One region of the Duganella sp. Root198D2 genome, then DNA from elsewhere that is predicted to be linked to it. Evidence: predicted binding sites of a transcription regulator. Region 1 holds the regulator's gene; each other region holds the start of a gene.
The links. The regulator sigma-54, encoded in region 1, starts transcription at its own class of promoters, with help from an activator protein. The targets are predictions, from matches to a motif close to TGGCANGNAANCTGCTTT.
Positions count from the first base shown of each region.

Region 2: ASE26_RS03905 (choice-of-anchor L family PEP-CTERM protein) is a predicted target of sigma-54. The motif match lies at 3,559-3,576, and genes of this name have one in related genera.
Region 3: ASE26_RS24085 (CmpA/NrtA family ABC transporter substrate-binding protein) is a predicted target of sigma-54. The motif match lies at 3,032-3,049, and genes of this name have one in related genera.
Region 4: ASE26_RS04560 (BMP family protein) is a predicted target of sigma-54. The motif match lies at 2,671-2,688, and genes of this name have one in related genera.

Region 1 covers NZ_LMIC01000049.1:92,815-98,380, reverse strand. Annotated here, with positions in the region: gene ASE26_RS25910 (hypothetical protein) at 1-584, shown strand, start outside; gene ASE26_RS30970 (hypothetical protein) at 683-925, opposite strand; gene ASE26_RS25905 (Lrp/AsnC family transcriptional regulator) at 1,024-1,485, opposite strand; gene ASE26_RS25900 (enoyl-CoA hydratase/isomerase family protein) at 1,482-2,567, opposite strand; gene hpf (ribosome hibernation-promoting factor, HPF/YfiA family) at 2,643-3,002, opposite strand; gene ASE26_RS25890 (RNA polymerase factor sigma-54) at 3,075-4,574, opposite strand; gene lptB (LPS export ABC transporter ATP-binding protein) at 4,583-5,338, opposite strand; gene lptA (lipopolysaccharide transport periplasmic protein LptA) at 5,341-5,566, opposite strand, start outside.
Region 2 covers NZ_LMIC01000002.1:233,958-239,523, forward strand. Annotated here, with positions in the region: gene ASE26_RS03895 (TonB-dependent siderophore receptor) at 1-1,322, shown strand, start outside; gene aroG (3-deoxy-7-phosphoheptulonate synthase AroG) at 1,397-2,455, opposite strand; gene ASE26_RS03905 (choice-of-anchor L family PEP-CTERM protein) at 2,696-3,526, opposite strand; gene ASE26_RS03910 (TonB-dependent receptor) at 3,816-5,566, shown strand, end outside.
Region 3 covers NZ_LMIC01000048.1:75,079-80,644, forward strand. Annotated here, with positions in the region: gene ASE26_RS30920 (hypothetical protein) at 1-8, opposite strand, end outside; gene ASE26_RS24075 (ABC transporter ATP-binding protein) at 77-871, opposite strand; gene ntrB (nitrate ABC transporter permease) at 873-1,769, opposite strand; gene ASE26_RS24085 (CmpA/NrtA family ABC transporter substrate-binding protein) at 1,781-3,001, opposite strand; gene ASE26_RS24090 (LysR family transcriptional regulator) at 3,118-4,026, opposite strand; gene ASE26_RS24095 (LysR family transcriptional regulator) at 4,008-4,907, opposite strand; gene ASE26_RS24100 (oxidoreductase) at 5,017-5,566, shown strand, end outside.
Region 4 covers NZ_LMIC01000002.1:386,802-392,367, reverse strand. Annotated here, with positions in the region: gene ASE26_RS04565 (ABC transporter ATP-binding protein) at 1-1,481, opposite strand, end outside; gene ASE26_RS04560 (BMP family protein) at 1,564-2,562, opposite strand; gene ASE26_RS04555 (TonB-dependent receptor) at 2,955-5,219, shown strand; gene ASE26_RS04550 (DUF969 domain-containing protein) at 5,312-5,566, shown strand, end outside.

The DNA of each region.
Region 1 (5,566 bases):
TGGGGGTGAAGGAAAAAACCAATGGAATATTTTTGTGGGCGTATATCGCCTTTGCAGCTGCCTTCATAGGGGTCGGACTAATCGAAAGCATCGGCCTCGCAAAGACGGAAGCCGCGAACATCATGAACCTGACACTGATGTTAGCCCCAGCACTGCTGGTCTTGTTTTCGCTGCCCAGCTTCTACGCGCATAGCGGTGTGACACCGGACGCCGTTAATTTCGTGGTCGATTTTCTCGGCAAGAATGGGTTCCAGTCCGAGAAAGAAGTCGAGCTCCTTAAAAAGTCAATCAAGCCTATTGAAGAACGCTCACGCAATCGCGTCACAGCACTTAAATGGATTGTTGGTCTCATTTGGGCAAGCTTCATTTATACGTTTTCAAAGGTCCTGGAACCCTCCCAGTCCACAATGGCGGGAATAGCGTCGAGCCTTTGGACCCTTGCAATAATGGCATTGACGCTGATCGCTGCCTATCTATTGGTCTGGGGATATGAAGCGGCGCTCGACAAGCTCTTTAAAGCCGTTGAATTTGGCTGCAATGATTTTTGTTATTCGCTTGAGGTAGCCAAACGCAATCCGGCCTAGCGTCAGAGCGGCAGGTTGGTCTCGAACTTCGCTAGCCAGTGCCACAAGCCAGTGCCAGGTCTGTCATTTGGACATCAGCACCGAATCTTTGACTAATCTCAATGCAAGAAATTGGCGAAATTCGTGTCTTGATATTTCTCAAGTGAGAGCGCTAGCTGTCCAAATGACAGACCTGGTACAGACTTTGATAAATAGCGAAGCCGCGACATTCTGCTCAGTACTTCATGCGGTGAATCCGGCCAAGTGCCAATCACAAGCTCTTCAACATTGATCATGCCGGAAATCGGCGTCAGGCTGCGATACCTGCAATGCCAAATCCGCGCAGTGCGAATTGCCGACATGTCCCCTACTGCTGGAAACGTGCTCGCCCTATCCCTCATTAACTCAAGATGGTTTCCCATTTGAACTTCCATGACTTAAGCCGGCCCTGCCCCAAAAATCAAAGCGTCAGCTTGGTCTCGAACTTCGAGCAGTTCATGGCGAACAGGCTCTTCACGTTGATGACATTGTGGTGGGAGGTGAAGACGCGGCGCGTGAAGGCGCTGTATTCCTCCATCGATTCCACCGTGACGATCAGGTGGAAGTCGAATTCGCCCGCCACCTCGTAGCAGGACATCACCTCGGGCTCGGAGCGCATGCGATGCTCGAACTGCTTGAGGATGTCGGTATTCTGCTTCTCCAGTTCGACCGACACGAACACCGTCAGCGGCCGCCCGGCCAATGCGCGGTCGACCAGCGCGACGGCCTTCACCAGCACGCCGTCGCTACGCAGCCTTTCGATGCGGCGCTGGCAGGTTGCGACCGATGAATGCACGCGCTCGGCGATCTCTCGCAGCGGCGTACTGGCATCCTCTTGCAGGATATTGAGGATGCTGCGGTCGATCCGGTCCAACTCCCTCATGCGAGATGCCGCAGGGGGTGCGCCCAGGCCGGCCAGCATGGCTCGAAGAAGCGCTCCACCATTGCGGGCGTAACTTCGGCCAGGGTCGCGGGATTCCACTTCGGCTGGTTGTCCTTGTCGATCACCAGCGCCCGCACGCCTTCGAAAATTTCGCCATGCTCGAAGTTGCGGCGCACCAGATTGCGTTCCATGCGCAAGCAGTCTGGCACCCCTAGCGCTGCACCGCGCTTCAGCAGTTCGTGGGTCACGCTCATCATCAGCGGCGAGCGCAGCTCCATTGCCTTCAGCGATTTCTGCGCGAATGGCGTACTGTCGCCGCGCAGCGATTGCATGATGGCCGGCACCGAGCCTGCCGAGAAATGCTTGTCGATCAAAGCGCGCTGCTCTTCCAGCTCGCTGTCGCCGGCGAAGGCGTTATGCGGGCCGGCATAAACGGCAATCGCGTCGCGCAGCGATTTGCCGGGCGTGGATTCGAGCAGCGCGGCCAGACCGGCCAGTTCCGTCTCCGGCACGAAGTAATCAGCCAGGTCGAGGTACAGCGCATCGGCAGCGCCGACCGTCAGGCCGGTGAGGCCCAGCCACATGCCAAGCTGCCCCGGCGCATGCGACAGGAAATGGCTGCCGCCTACATCCGGGAACAGGCCGATATTCACTTCCGGCATCGCCATCTTGGTGCGGCCGGTGACGATGCGCACGCCGCAGTCAGGCCCGCCCTGTGCGATGCCCATGCCGCCGCCCATCACCACACCGTCCATCAGCGCCACATATGGCTTGGGATAGAAATGGATTAAATGGTTTAGCGCATATTCTTCGGTGAAGAAGTCTTCCAGCAGTGCGCTGTCGCCTTGCGTGTTGGCGCGGCCGACGTCGTGGAAGAAGCGGATGTCGCCGCCCGCGCACAGCGCGCGCTCGCTGCTGCTGCGCAACACGACTGCCGCCACGGACGCATCGTCGCGCCACGCAAGCAGCGCCTGCGTCATCGCGCGCACCATGTCGAGGGAGAGTGAATTGAGGGCCTTCGGGCGGTCCAGCGTGATAAAGCCGGTACCGTTGGAGAGATGGGTGTGGACGTGTTCGCTCATGCAAATATTTTAACGCACACTGGCCGCAAAAAAGGGCGCCAATTGCGCCCTTTGGTGTGCTACACGGCCGCTCCTTTACACGGCGGTGGGTGGTGCTTCGTACGTATCCGGGAAATGCTTGATGGCCGCATGATTGTGGTTCTGCACGCGGTCTTTGTATTTCATGACCTGGCGATCCAGTTTATCAATCAGGGTGTCGATGGCGGCGTAGAGGTCTTGCGACAGGCTTTCGACGTACACGGTTTTGCCAGACATGCGCAGGTTGATTTCCGCTTTCTGGCGCTTCTCTTTCTCGGTGAGGTTATCTACAGTCAGGATGACAGCAATATCAATTACTTGATCGAAATGGCGCTTGACGCGTTCCAGCTTGTTCTGCACGTACTCGCGGATGGCTGGGGTCACTTCGACATGATGTCCACTGATGGTGAGATTCATACACACTCCTAAAGATGATGTCGCTCTCGAGTTCGTGCACGCCGAAACGCACAGAGGAACCCATGCACTGCACTACAAAGATTTGCGGAGGCTTACCGGAGGGATTTTCAACGCTTCTCGATATTTGGCAACAGTCCGTCGCGCAATCACCATGCCTTGTTCTCCCAGCATGTCCGCAATCTTACTGTCGGATAAAGGATTTTTCGGGTCTTCTGCTCCTGTCAATTGCACGATCAGTGCCCGTATCGCTGTCGAAGAAGCTTCACCCCCAGCTTCGGTCGCGACGTGGCTACCAAAGAAATATTTCAACTCAAACATGCCATGTGGGGTGAGCATATATTTTTGAGTTGTTACGCGAGAAATAGTGCTCTCGTGTAGTCCCAGTGTATCAGCAATTTCACGCAACACAAGGGGTCTCATGGCCACTGCGCCATGACTGAAAAAGTTCTTTTGTCTTTCTACTATCGCTTCCGCAACGCGCAGGATCGTGTCGAAACGCTGGCGCATATTCTTGATCAGCCACTTGGCTTCCTGCAGCTGGCCATTCATCTGCGATTCGCTCTTGCCTTGCTTGAGCAGGTTGGCGTACAGCGCGTTCACGCGCAGGCGCGGCACCACGTCGTTATTCAGTGTGACCAGCCAGCCGCTGCGGCCCTTCTTCACGATCACGTCCGGCACCACGTAGTCGGACTCGCCAGACGCGAATTCGGCACCCGGATGCGGGTTGCACTGGCGGATCACGCACTGTGCTTCACGCAAGTCTTCGTCGTCGCAGTCGAGGGCTTTCTTCAGCTTGGTGAACTCGCGCTGGGCGAACCAGGTCAGGTGCTTCTCGACGATGGTCAGCGCCATGCGGCGCGTCACCAGCGGCACGCCGGGCATGCGCTTGATCTGCAGCGCCAGGCATTCGGAGGCATTGCGTGCCGCGACGCCGGCGGGGTCGAAACTTTGCAGCAGCACCAGGCTGCAGCGCAGGTCGTCCAGCTCGATTTCCAGTTCGGGCGGCAGGCGCTCGTGGATTTCTTCCAGCGCTTCTTCCAGGTAGCCGTTGTCGTCCAGCGCGTCGATGATCAGTTCCATCAGCGCGCGGTCGCGCGGCTCCTGCACGGTGACGCGCATCTGCTCCAGCAGGTGTTCACGCAGGGTGCAGCCGGAAGCTTCCAGCTGCGGGCGGCTGTCTTCGTCGTCGGCGGATTTGCTGCCGGAGCTGGAGCTCCAGTCGCCGTCGTCGCTGCCGTTGCCGGCATTTTCGCTGTCGCCGCCTTCATAACCTTCGCCGTCGGCAGCGGCAGCCGGGGCGTCGCCGCCCTCGCCTTGCCCGCCTTCAGGGGCGGGCGCGGCGGGCGCTTCGGTGCCATTGCCGTTGCCCTGGCTGATGGCGCCATCGGCCAGCAGGCGTACCGAGTGGTCGAGCGGATCGTCGAGGCGCTCCAGCATGGGATTGTCGCCAAGCAGCTGTTCCAACTCCTGGTGCAGCTCCAGCGTGGACAGCTGCAGCAGGCGGATGGATTGTTGCAGCTGCGGCGTCAGCGCCAGGTGTTGCGAGGTTCGCAGTTGCAGTGTTTGTTTCATGGCCTCGCTTACATGCGGAAGTGTTCGCCGAGGTAGACACGGCGTACGGATTCGTTGGCAATGATGTCGTCCGGGCGGCCCGAAGCCAGCACGGCGCCTTGGTTGATGATGTAGGCGCGGTCGCAAATGCCGAGGGTCTCCCGCACATTATGGTCTGTGATCAGGACGCCGATATTGCGCTCCTTCAGGAAACGCACAATACGTTGGATTTCGATCACGGCGATCGGGTCGACGCCGGCAAACGGCTCGTCCAGCAGCACGAAGCGCGGGTTGGTCGCCAGGGCGCGGGCAATTTCCACGCGGCGGCGCTCGCCACCGGACAGGGACAAGGCCGGGTTTTCGCGCAGCTTCTCGATCTGCAAGTCAGCCAGCAGCGCTTCCAGGCGCTGGTTGATCTCGGCCTTGGGCAGCGGCTTGCCGTCGACCTTCTGGATTTCCAGTACGGCACGGATATTTTCCTCCACCGTCATCTTGCGGAAAACCGAAGCTTCCTGCGGCAGGTAGGACAGGCCCAGCGTGGCGCGTTTGTGGATCGGCAGGCTCGATACGTCGGTGCCGCCGATATCGATGGTGCCGGCATCGGAGGCCACCAGGCCCACGATCATGTAGAACGACGTGGTCTTGCCGGCGCCATTAGGGCCGAGCAGCCCCACCACTTCGCCGCAATCGACTTGCAGCGAAACGTCGTGCACCACCTGGCGCTTGCCATAGGTTTTCTGGAGGCCGCGCACGACCAGCGTGCTGGCGCAGGTATTTGCTTGCATGCTTACTTCTTCTCCGCTGGCGGGGTGGTTGGCTGAGCCGCTGGCGGCGTTGCCGGCGGTTCGGTGCGGGTCGGCTGGATCACCATGGTGCCGCGGCCGCCGCCCGGCTTGCTCTCGCCGCTCGCGGTATTGCGCACGCTGAAGAACTCCTTGCGGCTGTCGTAGGAGATGAACTCGCCCTGCACTTCATCGTTCTGCTTGCCGCCTTCCAGGCGGCGGATGGTGGCC
Region 2 (5,566 bases), on a different contig from region 1:
TGCGCGGCTCGCGCGAAGTCTTCTCGCTGCCAGCCGGCCCGGCCATGCTGGGTGTGGGCGCCGACATCCGCAAGACCAAGTTCTCGCAACGCGCCAACCAGGCCGTGGCCCATTCGGAAATCCTGTTCGACGACGACCAGCCGGAATACGCTTTCTCGCGCAAGAGCGGCGGCGTGTTCGGCGAACTGGAAACCCCGATTACCAAGGAATGGTCCGTCACCACCTCGGCGCGCTATGACCGCGTGACCAAGCTGAGCGACGACCTCAATGGCGGCGACGTCGGCAGCAACCAGTCGGCCGGCACCTTCAAGGTCAGCACCCGCTGGCAGCCAAGCAAGTCCATGGTGTTCCGTGGCGCTTACGGCACCGGCTTCAAAGTTGCTTCCATGACCCAGATCGGCCAGCCACTGGCTGACTTCGGCGTGACCGGCGGCACCTACAACTGCCCGCTGAGCGCAGCCAACGGCCTGCAGAACCACCCACTGGCGCAGTACTGCGATACCCGCGGCCAGCTGGAAGTGTTCCAGGGCGGTAACTCCGGCCTGAAGCCAGAGAAATCACGTCAGTGGACCCTGGGTGCCGTGTTCGAGCCAACCTCGAACTTCAGCGCCAAGATGGACCTGTGGTCGGTTGAGATCCGCGATGCGGTGACCAGCGTCAGCGAAGACCTGATCGCCAACAATCCAGGCAAGTACATCGACCTGTACACGGTGAAGCACAAGGCTTCCACCGGCCTGGACAAGCTGGCCATCAAACTGCTGCCGATCAACATCGGCCGTCAGGAAAACAAGGGCGTGGACTACGATTTCCAGTTCCGCGAAAAGGTTTGGGAAGGCAAGCTGACCGCGCGCCTGGCCGGTACCTACATCTACCACTCGAAGTACACCACGCCAGGCACCAACGACTCGTGGGAATCGAGCCTGAACGTGTACGGTTCGGATAACACTGTGCAGTTCCGCAACGTGATCGCCACCAGCCTGACCTACGACATCGGTCGTTTCACCCACAACCTGGTGGGCAACTTCCGCAATGGCTACAAGGACAAGCACCACGACGCGGAAAACTGCGCGGTCAACACCAACGACGCGGCAGCGGAGTGCGTGGACGTGCAGCTGGACGTGCCAAGCTACACCACCTTCGACTGGCAGACCACCTTCCGCGCCATGAAAGGCCTGGAGCTGACCTTCGGCGTGAAGAACCTGACCGACCGCGATCCACCGCTGTCGCTGCGTAACACCGGTTCGCACCAGTTGGGTTACGACCCACGCTACGCCAGCGCCCTCGGCCGCACCTACTACCTTGGCGCACAGTACAAGTACTGATTGCTGAAGTAGCTTGAGTAAAAAAACCCCGGCTGTGCACTGCGCAGCCGGGGTTTTTTATTACCTGCCGGTTCTTACTCGCCCTGCAGGCGGCGCTGGCGCACGGCGGCAGCCAGGTTCTCCAGCACCTGTACGCTGGTGTCCCAGTCGATGCAGCCGTCGGTGATCGACTGGCCGTAGGTCAGTTCCTTGCCCTGCACCAGGTCCTGGCGGCCTGCCACCAAGTGCGACTCAACCATCACGCCGACGATGCGGGTATCGCCGCCGGCCACCTGCTGCGCGATATCGGCGCACACCGGCACCTGGTTTTCCGGCTTCTTCGACGAGTTGGCATGCGATGCATCGATCATCAGGCGCGCCGCCAGGCCGTAGCCGGAGATCGCCTTGCAGGCTTCTTCCACGCTGGCCGCATCATAGTTCGGCGTCTTGCCGCCGCGCAGGATGATGTGGCAATCTTCATTGCCGTTGGTCGACACGATGGCAGAGTGGCCGCCCTTGGTGACCGACAGGAAGTGGTGCGGCTGCGAGGCCGCCTTGATCGCTTCCACTGCGATCTTGGTGTTGCCGTCGGTGCCGTTCTTGAAGCCCACCGGGCAGGACAGGCCGGAGGCCAGTTCGCGGTGCACCTGCGATTCGGTGGTGCGGGCGCCGATTGCGCCCCAAGAGATCAGGTCGGCAATGTATTGCGGGCTGATGACGTCCAGGAATTCGGTACCGGCCGGCAGGCCCATCTCATTGATGGAGCGCAGCAGTTCGCGCGCCATGCGCAGGCCGTCGTTGATGCGGAAGCTGTTGTCCATGTACGGATCGTTGATCATGCCCTTCCAGCCCACGGTGGTGCGCGGCTTTTCGAAGTAGACGCGCATCACGATCTCCAGGTCGCCCTTCAGGCGTTCGCGTACCGGCGCCAGGCGCCGCGCATATTCCAGCGCCGCTTTCGGGTCGTGGATCGAGCATGGGCCGACCACCACCATCAGGCGGTCGTCCTGGCCGTGCAGGATGCGGTGCAGCGCGACGCGCGCTTCGGAAGCCGTGTTGGATGCCGCTTCCGTGCAGGGAAATTCGCGAATCAGGTGCGACGGTGGCGTCAGCTCCTTCATTTCACGAATACGCAGGTCGTCGGTACGTTGCATGATGGTTTCTCCTGAGGCTTAAATAAAATCGGGTAAAAAAAAACCGCCATTGCTGGCGGTTTGTCTTGGTATCTGCTGGGATCTCGTTTTGCTGCTACGTGAACCGGCCGCTACTCCACCGCCTTTGGGTTGGAATTGCTAAAGTAAAAAAAGCCGGTAAAGAAGTGCAGCTGCATGGGTCGAGTTCCGTGGATTTCGATCCACTATAACAACAGTTATCGCCTAATGCAAGCGAGGCGTTCAGGCCTTGCGGCGGCGGCGCGCCGCCAGCAAAGCCAGTAGTCCCGCACCCGCCAGGCCCAGTGCACCAGGCTCCGGCACATCGACCGGACGCGTGCCGCTCAAGGCACTGATGTAGACCGTGGTGTCCAGCCGGTCATCGCCGCGGTCGCCGATGATGAAGGTCAGGGTATGGCTGCGGTCCGTGCTCAGGCCGCTCAACGCAAAATTCTGCACTGGCTTGCAGCTGGTCGCCGTATCCGGGCAGAGGATGCCGTTCAGTTCAGTTCCATCAAACTGCTGCACCGATGGATGGTCAATATTGACCGGCAAACCGCCAACGAAAGCGATATTCACGCCATCGATCAGCAAGCCGAAGCCATCGACGAATTTGCCGACGAAGTCCGGGAATTCTTCCGAGCCGAACACGGTCTGGAAAAACACGCTGCCGGTGCCGGTCGTGAAATTGATATCGAGCTGGGTGACATCGAAATAATTGTCGTTGCCACCGATTTGGGACAGGATCGCGTGCTGGGCTGCCGTGCCCAGCACCCCGTACTGGGTGGTCTTGGTATCTTTTTGGTTTGGTCCGTCCGCGTAGTCGCGCACATCGCCGGTCGACAGCATGATGCCGCTGCCGATGCCGTAAGTGCCGCTGGCATTGCTGAAGGTGCCGCTGGAAGTGGCATGGCCGCTCAGGGCAGCTGCGTTGACCGTCAAACCCGATGCACCGGCCGAGACTGCGCTTGCCAGCGCGACGGCGTCGCTGGTGGCGCTTGCGACGATTGCGTGCGCGGCATTGGCAACACACAGGCAGCTTGCCGTCAAAACCAGTCCAGCCAAGTACTTCATGAACCACTCCTTTTTCGTATGAACCCTGCATTGTAGCAATTTTAATACCAAATTAATAACTTATTGTTTTTCTTGATATTATTAAATCGATTCAGGGCGCAATGTATCAATATTCGACAGAAACTTGCACGAGTGAAGTAGACGCGCAGGCGCAACAGTGAATAGTTCCGGGCGGAAGTTTTGGACGTTTGTTATCAGATCTCAAATAGAATTCCTTCAACCTTTGCAGGTGCCTAACGCCCGGCACTTCCATCGGACCCGACATCCCATCTATTTGAGGAGAAGTACGTTGGCTACAATCAAGGCTAAATCGATCATTTATTCCCTGTTGTCAGCATTCGGTGCATTGGCAGTCTTGCCGGCCATGGCGCAGCAACAGGCTCCCGAAGAAAAAATGATCCGGGTCGAAGTGACCGGATCCTCCATCAAACGACTGGTATCGGAAACGTCCCAGCCGCTTTCCGTTTTCAAGGCCGAAGAATTTACCAAGCAGGGCTTGACCACCGCCCAGGAAGTGCTGGACCGGATCCCGTCCAACCAGACCAGCATGGGCGCCGGCAACGTCGTGGGCGGCAACGCCAGCGGCCTGCCGACCGGCGGCCAGGCGGTGGCCGACCTGCGCGGCCTCGGCGGCGACAAGACCCTGGTGCTGCTGAATGGCCGCCGCATCGCCAACCACCCGTATGACGGCGCCAGTGTCGACCTGAACATCATCCCGGTGGCAGCGCTGGAGCGGGTTGAGGTCCTGCGCGACGGCGCTTCCGCCATCTACGGTACCGATGCCATCGGCGGTGTGATCAACTTCATTACCAAGCGTTCCGTGACCGGCACCACCGTCGCGGCGGAAACCATGCTGCCGCGCGAAAAGGGCGGCAAGGAGCGCCGCGCCAATATCGTCAGCGGCGTCGGCAACCTCGACAGCGACGGCTGGAACCTGATGGGCGTGCTGGACTGGCAAAAGCAGGATGTCCTGACGTCGCAGCAGCGTGATTTCTCGAAGACCGCCGTGATCCCCGAGCGCGGCATGACCGTGGCTGACGGCACTTCCGGCACAACCTTCCCTGGCAACTATTTCGATCCGGTCACCGAAGCGACGGGCAACCCCGGCTTTGCCAGCGGCTGCCTGCCGCCGTTCTCGATCCCGCGGCCATCCAACGGCACCTGCCGCCAGGACTATACGCGCCAGATCGACGACCTGCCGAAGCAGGACCGCCTGGTCTTCTTCGGCAAGGCCGCCTTCAAACTCAATGCCGACACCACGGCCAGCCTGGAATACCTGCACTCGCGCAACAAGGTAATGTCGCGCACGGCACCGCCGCCGCAGACCGGCCTGGTCTTGCCTATCACCAGCCCTTACTATCCGGGTAATGCGGGCGGCGTGCCGGCCCAGCCAAACCTGTCCGGCCAACCACTGTCGGTCAACTGGCGCCCAACGGAAGCCGGCCAGCGCCAGATCAACTCCAAGGGCGAAGGCGACCGCCTGGTAGCGGCGCTGGAAGGTATCGCGGCAGGCTGGGACTACAAGGCAGGCTTGAACCACTCGGTCAGCAAGTCCGAGGAAAACTTCACCGGCGGCTATGTGCAGGACGCCGGCTTTGCCGCTGGCGTGCTGAACGGCATCCTGAATCCTTTCGGCATGCAGAATGAAGCCGGCCGCGCCTACCTGGCCAGCGTAGCGCTGCGCGGCAAGGTGCAGGACGCCAAGAACAAGGCCACCACCTTCGACATCAAGGGTTCGCGCGACGTGATGCAACTGGCTGGCGGCGCCATGGCAGTCGCGCTGGGCGCCGAATACCGCAAGGAAGACGCCGACTTCAACGTCAACCGGGATATCGCCGGCCAGGCCTCCAGCTCCGGCCTGTCCGGCTCGCAGTCCAAAACCGGTTCGCGCAATGTGAAGGCGGTGTATGGGGAATTGAGCGTGCCGCTGATCAAGGATCTCGACATCCAGGCCGCCGTGCGCTACGACCATTACAGTGACGCGGGCAGCACCACCAACCCGAAACTGGGTGTTCGCTACCAGCCAACCCCGCAACTGCT
Region 3 (5,566 bases), on a different contig from region 1:
CTCATCATGCGTCTCCATTTGTATAGACCACAAATGTAGCAGCAGAGCCGTCCTGCTGCCACACTTTTGTACATTGCTATGCAGCAAAACGTTGTGCCGGGCGTCCTTGCCGCTGGTAGAGGAACTCCAGTACGCTGGTCCGGTAGTCGAGGTAAAGCGCATCCTGGGCCAGGGCTAGCCTGTCGCGCGGGCGCTCCAGCCTTACTTTAACAATACCGCCGATCGTGGCAGCTGGACCATTTGTCATCATGACAATGCGGTCGGACAGCAACACCGCCTCATCCACGTCATGCGTGACCATCACCACCGTGGCACCGGTAGCGGCAACGATGCGCATCAATTCATCCTGCAGGTGGGCGCGCGTCAGGGCGTCGAGGGCGCCGAACGGTTCGTCCATCAGCAGCACTTTCGGCTCCATCGACAGCGCCCGGGCGATGCCAACGCGCTGCTTCATGCCGCCCGAAATTTCGGTGGGCCGCTTGCCGCCGGCCGCCGCCAACCCGACCAGCTCCAACGCTTTCCAGGTGCGTTCGTCCAGCTGCGCGCGCAACTCTTTGCCGCCGAATACGCGCTCCACCGCCAGGTAGATGTTCTCGAAGCAGGTCAGCCAAGGCAGCAGTGAATGGTTCTGGAACACTACCGCGCGTTCCGGTCCCGGCCCGGCGATTTCACGCCCGCTGCAAACCAGCACGCCGCTGCTTGGCAAGTTCAGGCCCGCGATCAGGTTGAGCAGTGTCGATTTGCCGCAGCCGGAATGGCCGATCAGGGTGATGAATTCGCCCTGCTCCACCGCCAGGTTGATGTCGCTCAGCGCGTGGAATTGGCCGAAGCGCATATCGACCCTGCTGATATCGATGAATTTCGACGCCATCTCATTTCTCCTCATAGCTGAAGGCTTTGGCCAGCGCGACCAGCGCCAGTTCCAGCAGCAGGCCGACCATGCCGATCACGCCAATGGCGATCAGGATGTGCGGCACATTCATGTTGTTCCATTCATCCCATACCCAGAAGCCAATGCCAACTCCGCCGGTCAGCATTTCAGCGGCGACGATCACCAGCCATGCGGTACCGATCGCCAGCCGCACGCCGGTCAGCATGTAGGGCAACACGGAAGGCAGCAGGATCCTGGTCACCACCTTCCACTCGGACAAGTCCAGCACACGTGCCACGTTCAGGTAATCCTGCGGCACGCGCTGCACACCAACAGCTGTGTTGACGATCATCGGCCAGATCGAGCAGATGAAGATGGCCCAGATCGCGGCCGGATCGGCGGCCTTGAAGACCAGCAGCCCAATCGGCAGCCAGGCCAGCGGCGACACGGGCTTCAGCAGGCTGATTAAAGGGCTGAACATGCCATACACAAAGGAGAAGCGGCCGATCAGGAAGCCTAGCGGAATGCCGACCAGCGCCGCCAGGCCAAAGCCAAGCGCCACCCGGCGCAGCGACGCAAGGATATTCCAACCTATGCCCTGGTCGTTCGGGCCCTTGCGGTAGAACGGATCGGCAAACAGCTTCACCGCCTCATGCCAGGTTTCCAGCGGCGTTGGAAACCCTGCATTTCGTACTGCCAGGATTTGCCAGGCCAGCAGCAGCAGCGACAGGCCAAGCAGCGGCGGCAGCACCTTCATGACGAAGGGCCGCAGCCGCCCGCCCTCCGGCGCCAGGCGTACTCCCTTCGCTGCCAGGCGTGCGCGGCGCGACGGTGCAGGCGCTGCGTCCGCGGCTGTGGCCGCGCCTATGCCCTCTATCGATTCGTAGACTGCATTCATATGCCCTCCCTTCACACCTTGATCTTGAACGAGTCGGCATACGCCTTGGGATTCTTGCCGTCCCAAAGTGCGCCGTCGACCATCTTCACGCTACGCAGCGGCGACTTCGGCACATTCACCTTCGCCATGCTTGCCGCATCCTTGTAGACCTCAATCTGGTTGACCTGCGTCGCAACGGCCAGGTAATCAGGCTCCGACTTCAGCAAGCCCCAGCGTTTCTGCTGCGTCAGGAACCACATGCCGTCGCTCAGGTAAGGGAAATTCACCGCGCCGTCATTGAAGAACTTCATGTAGTTCGGATCATCCCAGACCTTGCCAAGCCCATTCTGGTAGCGCCCCATGATGCGCTGGCCGATCACGTCGACCGTGGTGTTGACGTAGGATTTGTCGGCAATGGCTTCGGCCATCCTCACCTTGTTCGACAGGGATGCATCGATCCAGCGCCCCGCTTCCAGCACCGCTGCGACCAGTGCGCGTGCGGTGTTCGGATACTTCTTCACCCACTCCGCGCTGGTACCGAGCACCTTCTCCGGATGGTCGCGCCAGATATCCTGCGTAGTGACCGCCGTGATGCCGATGCCGTCCACGATCGCGCGGTGGTTCCACGGCTCACCCACGCAGAAACCGTCCATATTCCCGATCCGCATATTCGCTACCATTTGCGGCGGCGGCACGGTGATCATCTTCGCGTCCTGCATCGGATTGATGCCGTATGAAGCGAGCCAGTAATACAGCCACATTGCATGCGTACCGGTTGGGAAAGTCTGGGCGAAGGTGTATTCGCGCGGCTCGGCGCGCATCAGCTTTGCCAGCGACACGCCGTCGACCGCCCCTTTGTCGGAAAGCTTCTTCGACAGCGTGATCGCCTGGCCGTTGTGATTGAGGTTCATCAGCACGGCCATGTCTTTCTTCGCGCCGCCGGCGCCAAGGTGCACGCCGTACACCAGGCCATACAGCACATGTGCAGCATCGAGCTCACCGTTCACCAGCTTGTCGCGCACGGCGGGCCATGAGGCCTCTTTGCTCAACACGATCTTGATGCCGTACTTCTTGTCGAAGCCCAGCAAGGACGCCATCACGACCGAGGCGCAATCAGTGAGGGGAATGAAGCCGACTTTGACTTCTTCTTTTTCCGGCTTGTCGGAGCCTGCAGCCCAGGCGTAATTCGATAAGGCTGTCGCAGCGCCCGCAGCAAGCAGGCGACGGCGGGTAAGGCTGAACGTGCGATCCATCTCTATCCCCGGTGAGTAAATAATGGGGATATTGCAAGCGCCGTGCCACCCCGCTTCCGGGGCGATGCCGGTGAAAATCAAGCACTGCGTTTGTGCGCCGCACCAATTTAGCGCTGTCAGCGCACCGGTTGGAGCCTCGGATCGGTGCGCAGGCGCTCGGCCATCAGGTCCACGAAGCTGCGAATGCGGGTTGAACCCTGGCGGCTGTCGCGGTGGATGATATGGATCGGCACGGCCGGCGTGGCGTAGTCCTGCAGCACCTCCACCAGTTCTCCGGCATCGAGCAAGGCGGCCGCCTGGTAGGACAGCAGGCGGGCGATGCCGAAACCGCTGCGCACCGCCTCGATAGCCGAGTCATTGTTATTCACGCCCAGGCGCGGCTTGACCCGCAGCGATTGCGTGCTGCCGCCATGCTGGAAGCGCCAGTCCGGCGGCACGCTGGAGCCGGATGAAGCGACAACGGTGTGTTGCTCCAGTTCCTGCGGCGTGGCCGGCGCGCCATGCTTCGCTATATAGGAAGGCGAGGCGATGATCATGCGCCGCACCTGCCCGACGGGAATCGCACGCATGCTCGAGTCGGGCAGCTCGCCGATGCGGATGCCGACGTCGATGCCCTCCTCCAGCAGGTTCGTCACGCGGTCGACAAAGACAGTGGAAACATCCATCGCAGGATAGCGCTGCAGGTAGTCGACGATGCCGGGCACGACGTAGATGCGGCCGAACAGCACCGGCGCGGTGACGGTCAGGTGGCCGCGCGGCGCGGCGTTGATACCCGCCACCGCATCGTCGGCTTCATCGACTTCCGCGATGATGCGGCGCGCATCGTCCAGGTAGCGCTGGCCCGCTTCCGTCACCCGCACGTGGCGCGTGGTACGGTCCAGCAGCCTTACGCCCAGCCTTTCCTCCAGCGCCGCCACCGCGCGCGTGACGGCAGGCGGCGACAGGCCCAGGCGGCGCGCGCCTGACGCGAAGCCCTGCTCCTCGGCCACGGCCACGTAGACAGTCATCAGGTAAAGGCGGTCCATTTGCGTTTCATCATGAAGTCGATAAAGTGCCGCACGCGCATCGGCATGCGGCTGCGCTGCGGATAGTACATGTAAACAGCCGCATTCGCCGTCACGTGGGTCGGCAGCAGGTGCACCAGCCGTCCCTCTGCCAGGTCGCGCTCCACCATATACAACGCCAGCTGCCCGATGCCGACGCCGGCGCGTACCGCCTCCACCTCGCCTTCCGCCGTGTTGAAGGTCGCCACGCACGGCACATCCTGATAAACCGTTCCGCCCTGCCCTTTCATCTCCCACGGAATGACGCGGCCCGTGTTCGGCTGGCGGAAGCCGGTGCAGCGGTGCTGCTGCAGCTCCTCCACCGTGCGCGGCGCGCCGTGACGCTCAATGTAGCCGCGCGAGGCGCAGATATACAGCGGAATTCTGCCCAGCTGGCGCGCGACCAGGTTGCGCTCAGGCGGATTACCCGCACGGAAGCCGACGTCGATCTTCGATTCGATCAAATCGGTGAAGTGGTCATCGAACAGCATGTCGAAATGGGCGCTCGGATACAGCTCCTGGAACTCGCGCAGCAGCGGCGCCAGCATCACCGTGCCCAGCGAGGTAGGCGCGGCGACGCGGATCATGCCGTCGACCGCCTCGCGGCTGTTCTGCACATGGTCCAGCGCCTCGTCCAGCAGGCGCAGGCCGGGGTTGGCCAGTTCGAACAGGCGCTGGCCCTCGTCGGTCAGGCTCAGGCTGCGCGTGGTGCGGTGGAACAGGCGCACACCGAGGTATTCCTCCAGCTGGCGAATCGCCTTGCTGACCGCCTGCGCGGACAAGCCGGCATCTACCGCTGCCTGGCTGAAGCTGCCGGCGTGCACGACGCCGATGAACAGTGTGATGACGCGGGCCTTATCCATGATTCACAACTACTGGTTGAAGATCAATCACCTTTACCGTATCTAGTGTAGCAGCTTCCCGAGGCCTAATATTCCCTTCACCAACCCACCCGATTGAAGGAGCAATATCATGGCAAACAAAGTCTGGTTCATCACTGGTGCCTCCCGCGGCTTCGGCCTGCTGATTGCCCGCGACGCCCTGGAGCGTGGCGATTCCGTCGTAGCTGCAGCCCGCAACCCGCAAGCGATCGTCGACGCCCTGGGCGTTCATCCCAAGCTGCTGCCGGTGCAGCTGGACGTCACCAAGGAAGCCGCTGCCGTCGTCGCCACCCAGGCCGCAATCGAACGCTTCGGCCGCATCGACGTGCTGGTGAATAATGCCGGCTACGGCATCCTCGGCGCCGTTGAAGAGACTTCGGCTGAAGAAGTGCGCCGCAACTACGAGACCAACGTCTTTGGCCTGCTGAACGTGAGCCGCGCCGTGCTGCCGGTCATGCGCCAGCAGCGCAGCGGCCGTGTGCTCAATATTTCTTCGCTGGGCGGCTACCAGGCTTATTACGGCTGGGGCGTCTACGGCTCCACCAAATTTGCGGTGGAAGGCTTGAGCGAAGCGATGACGCAGGAACTGGCCCCGCTGGGCGTGCACGTCACTGTCGTGGAGCCGGGCTTCTTCCGCACCG
Region 4 (5,566 bases), on a different contig from region 1:
AATTCGTCGATTTTCAGTTCGCCGGTGATTTTGCCGCCGCACATCACGAGGATGCGGTCGGCCAAGGCGCGCACTTCTTCCAGTTCCACCGATACCAGCAGGATCGCCACGCCCTGGTCGCGCAGGGCCAGCAGCTGGGTGTGGATGGATTCGATGGTGCCGATGTCCACGCCGCGGGTCGGCTGGCCGACCAGCATCAGCTTCGGCTTGGCCAGCACTTCGCGCGCGATCACCACCTTTTGCTGGTTACCGCCGGACAGCAGGCCAATGCGCAAGTCCGGATTGGCCGGGCGCACATCGAACTCCTTCATCAGGCCGGCGCAGCGCTGGGCGATACCCTTGAAGTCGATCAGGCCCCACTTGTTCTTCACCTTGTCCTGGTAGCCGAAGAAGGTGTTCTGCATCACCGAGAAGGCCTTGATTACGCCATCGCGCAGGCGGTCTTCCGGAACATGGCCGATGCCCAGGTTGCGGAACTTGGTCGGCAGGCCGTCGGCATCGCCGCTTTTCGGGAAGGGCAGGGCCTTGCCTTCGAAGTCCACTTCGCCGGCGGTCGGCAGCTTCATGCCGGACAGGATCGCCATCAGCTCGGACTGGCCATTGCCGGATACCCCCGCAATCGCCACGATTTCGCCCGCGCGCAGGGTGAAGTTGATGTCCTGCAGCAGCTTGACGCCATTGTCGTCCGACAGCTGCAGGTTCTTCACTTCCAGAACGGCCTTGCCAGGCTTGTATTCACCGCGCGGCAGGTTATTCTCGATCGGCCGGCCGACCATCATCTGGGCCAGTTCTTCCTTGGTGGTGTCGGCAGTCTGCACCGCGCCCACCACACGGCCGCCGCGCATCACGGTGACGGTGTCGGTGATGTCCTTGATCTCCTGCAGCTTGTGGGTGATCAGGATAATGGTCTTGCCCTGTTCCTTGAACAGCTTCAGGATCTCGAACAGCGATTCGGTTTCCTGCGCGGTCAGTACGGCGGTCGGCTCGTCCAGGATCAGGATGTTGGCCGAGCGGTAGATCTGCTTCAGGATTTCGACACGCTGCTGCGCACCCACCGACAGGTCGTGGATGGTCGCCAGCGGATCGACGTCCAGGCGGTAGCGGTCGCAGATTTCGCGCAGCTTCTTTTCGACGCTGGCGCGCTGCTCGCGCAGGCGGAAGCCGCCTTCGCTGCCCAGCATCACGTTATCGAGCACGGTCATGTTCTCGACCAACATGAAGTGCTGGTGCACCATGCCGATGCCGAGGCGGATCGCTTCGTGCGAATTGTGGATGTGCTGCACCTTACCGTCCAGCAGGATCTCACCGCCATCTGCGCGGTAATAGCCGTAAAGGATGCTCATCAAGGTCGACTTGCCGGCGCCATTCTCACCCACCAGGCCATGGATGGCCCCTTTGGCGATGGAGAAACTGACGTCCGTATTCGCCTTCACCGCTCCAAAGTGCTTGGAAATATTGCGGAATTCTACTGCTGGCGTCATAAGGATTTTTCGGGTCTTATTTACTGAAAAACGCGCCGGACGGGCATTCCCGTCGGCGCGTTCTCTTTAATGGAATTACTGGTTAAGCCGGGCAGGCGGCGTTGGTGGTGCGGATGTCGATGACCTTGATCTTGCCATCGATGATGTCCTTGCGCGCGCCCAAGACCTTTTTCTCGATCTCAGGCGAGATCACCTTGCGGTTGTTCTCGTCCAGCGCCCAATCCACGCCACCTTCTTTCAGGCCCTTGGCGGTCACGCCAGCCTTCCAGGTGCCGTTCTTCATCTGCATGAAGGAATCGTACACGGCGTTGTCCACGCGCTTGACCATGGAGGTCAGCACGGAACCTGGATACAGATGGTTCTGGTTGGAGTCGACACCGATCGACAGCTTGCCTTTTTCCTTGGCAGTCTGCAGGGTGCCCATGCCGGAACCGCCGGCCACTGCGAACACCACGTCCACGCCGCGGTCAAACTGGGCACGTGCCAGCTCGCCGCCCTTGGCAGGGTCGTTCCAGGCAGCGGAAGTGGTGCCGACCATGTTCGAGATCACTTCGGTTTTCTTGTCGGTCGCTTTGGCGCCCTGGGCATAGCCGCAGGCGAAGGTGCGGATCAGCGGAATATCGATGCCGCCAATGAAGCCCAGCTTCTTGGATTTGGAGGCCATGGCAGCGGCCACGCCAACCAGGTAAGAACCTTCTTCTTCCTTGAACGTCACGGAATTGACGTTATTACCCTGCGCAACGCCGTCGATCAGGACGAAACGGACTTTGGGGAATTCTTTGGCGACTTTCTGCACCGCCTGGGTCTGGGCGAAGCCGATCGAGGCGATCAGGTCCAGGTTCTTGCGGGCCAGGCCGCGCAGCACCTGCTCAGCCTGGGTGTCGCTGCTGGCTTGCACTTCGATGAATTTGATGCCGGTTTCTTTCTGGAAGCGCGAAGCGCCTTCGAAAGCGGACTGGTTGAACGACTTGTCGAACTTGCCGCCGGCGTCGTACACGATGCCCAGCTTCGGATCAGCCGCGTTTGCGCTGGCTGCCACCGCAACTGCGGCGATCATCATGCTAAGTTGTTTGATTTTCATGTAAGGGCTCCGTCGAAGTTCGTTATTGTATATTTTTATGGAGTGCCCCGTTCCGCTTTTTCGAGCCAATCCCGGCCACGGCACCTTGTAGCTTGCCAACAACGCACAAATGCAAATTTTGTACATGTACCCTTGATTAATTCTTGGGCACGTCATCAAACTGCAATCACTTGTTCCTGCAGTCGAATCCGCTTCTCACGGCATGGATTCGTGGCTCACTACTATGCAGCAGGCGCGATATGTATGGCAAATACGTTTTTGCTTACTTATTTATATGCAAGGCAACTAAATGAGGGGTTTCTCGTAAGTAAGAGAAGGGATTTGCTTTCGTGTTAGCATTTGCGCCATTGCAACATTACGTTACTTTTCTTTTAAAGATTGGAACATCGGGTATGGATAAACGCCTCAAACACTCCCTGATTGCCTTGGCCGTGGCCAGTGCTTTCCCTCTATATAGCGCTTCTGCCCAGGAAGCACAGCCAACCGAAGAAGTGAAAAAGCCGGGCCAGCTGGAGACTGTGATCGTTACTGCACAGCGCCGCGCGGAGAACATCAAGGACGTGCCGATGGCGATCGCCACCCTGAAGGGCGAGAAGCTGGACGTGCTGACCTCCGGCGGCCAGGATATCCGTTTCCTGAACGGCCGTTCGCCATCCGTATCCGTGGAGTCCGACTACGGCCGTACCTTCCCGCGTTTCTATATCCGCGGCCTGGGTAACACCGACTTCGACCTGAACGCTTCCCAGCCGGTCGGCCTGGTAATGGACGACATCGTGCAGGAAAACCCGATGCTGAAGGGCTTCCCGGTGTTCGACGTCGACCAGGTGGAAGTGCTGCGCGGCCCGCAAGGCACCCTGTTCGGCCGTAACTCCCCAGCCGGCGTGATCAAGTTCGACTCCGCCAAGCCGGTGTTCCGCCAGGAAGGCTACGTCAACGTCGGCTTCGGCAAGGACCGCGTGCGTAACTATGAAGGCGCCTACAACTTCCCGGTCAATGATGTGCTGGCAACCCGCATCTCGCTGCAATCGCAGCACCGCGGCGACCGCGTGCACAACGATCGTCCAGGCGCGCCGATCCGGGACTTCGAAGGCTATAAGGACAACGCCGGCCGTATCCAGTTCCTGCTGAAGCCTGATAAGGACTTCAGCGCCCTGCTGAACCTGCACGGCCGCGACATGGACGGCAACGCCACCCTGTTCCGCGCCAATATCCTGAAGAAGGGTACCAATGAGCTGGTCGACAACTTCGACTACAAGTCCTACCCGACCGACGGCGGCAACGAGCAGCACCTGAAAAACAAGGGCGCCAACCTGCGCCTGCGCTGGGATACCCCAGGCCTGACCTTCCACTCGATCACTGGCTATGAAAAGCTGGAGTTCTATAGCCGCGGCGACGTCGATGGCGGTTATGGCGCCAGCTTCCATCCGCCTAGCGGTCCAGGGACGATTCCGTTCCCTGTCGAAACTGCCGACCTGATTCCTGACCACAAGCAGATCTCGCAGGAATTCCGCGTCGAGTCCAATAACAAGGGCCCTCTGCAGTGGATCGCCGGTGTGTTCTATTTTGACGAACATATCCAGATCGATTCGATCTCGTTCGATTCCTTCACCGCTGGTAACCCGCAAAACGCCGCCTACTCGACCCAGCAGCAGGATGCCAAGTCGTACGCCGCCTTCGGCACCATCAACTACACCGTGAACGAAGCCTTCAAGCTGCGTGCCGGCCTGCGCTACACCAAGGACAAGAAGGACTTCATCGCCACCCGCGTTGAACCGCCGCAATCGGCTTCCAATGCGTTGAGCGATACCTCGAGCAATGTGAGCTGGGACCTGAGCGGTACTTACACCTTGAACAAGGACACCAACCTGTTCGGACGTATCGCTACCGGTTACCGCGCCCCTTCCATGCAGGGCCGCCTGTTCGACCTGACTTCGCTGCCATCCAAGGCTGACGCTGAAAAGGCCCTGTCGGTGGAATTCGGCGTCAAGCAGGACCTGTTCGACCGCCGTGCGCGCATGTCGGCCACCGTGTTCAACTACCGCATGAAGGACAAGCAGCTTACCGCGGGTTCCGGCACCGTGAACATGAACCGCCTGATCAACGCCGACAAGGTGACCGGCCGCGGTATTGAAGTGGACCTGCAGGCGAACTTGAGCGACGCATGGGCCGTGACGTTCGGTACCAGCTACAACGACACCAAGATCAAGGATGCAGACCTGTTTGTCCAGTCCTGCGGCGGTGGTTGCACCCCGACCGATCCGCGAGTCCAGTTCCTGGATGCGAACGGCAACGTCGTTGGTAGTGCTGCCCTCATCAACGGCAACCCACTGCCGCGCGCACCGAAGTGGCAGCACAACTTCACCCTGCGCTTCAGCCAGCCGCTGGGTGATGGCGAAATCTACGCCTACACCGACTGGGCATACCGCACCTCGTACAACTTCTTCCTGTACGAAGCTCCCGAGTACAAGGCCAAGGAACTGCTGGAAGGCGGCCTGCGCGTGGGCTATCGCTGGAACGACGGCAAATACGAGCTGGCTGCATACGGCCGCAACATCACCAATCGTATCCAGGCACTGGGCGCAATCGACTTCAACAACCTGACCGGTATCGTCAACGAACCGCGCACCTACGGCGTGCAGTTCAAGGCGAACTTCTGATCGGTTCGTAGCATCCCCCAAGGACGCGCACTTCGGTGCGCGTTTTTTTTGATCGTGCTGGGGTAAGATGTGGCCTTCCTTGGGGAGGGGAGATGCAAACTGCTGTCAATATGTGGCCGCTGCTTGGCGTGGCCGTGATTGTGCTTGGATTCCTGCTGCGGCTGCACCCTGTGCTGGTGGTTGTCGCCGCCTGCTTCACTACCGGCTTCGCTGCCTTCATGCCGGTAGAGGCCTTGCTTGCTTCGCTTGGCACTGCCTTCGTCAAGACGCGCAACCTGCCGATGATCTACTTGTTGCCGCTGGCGGCGATCGGCTTGCTCGAGCGCTTCGGTTTGCGCGAGCACGCA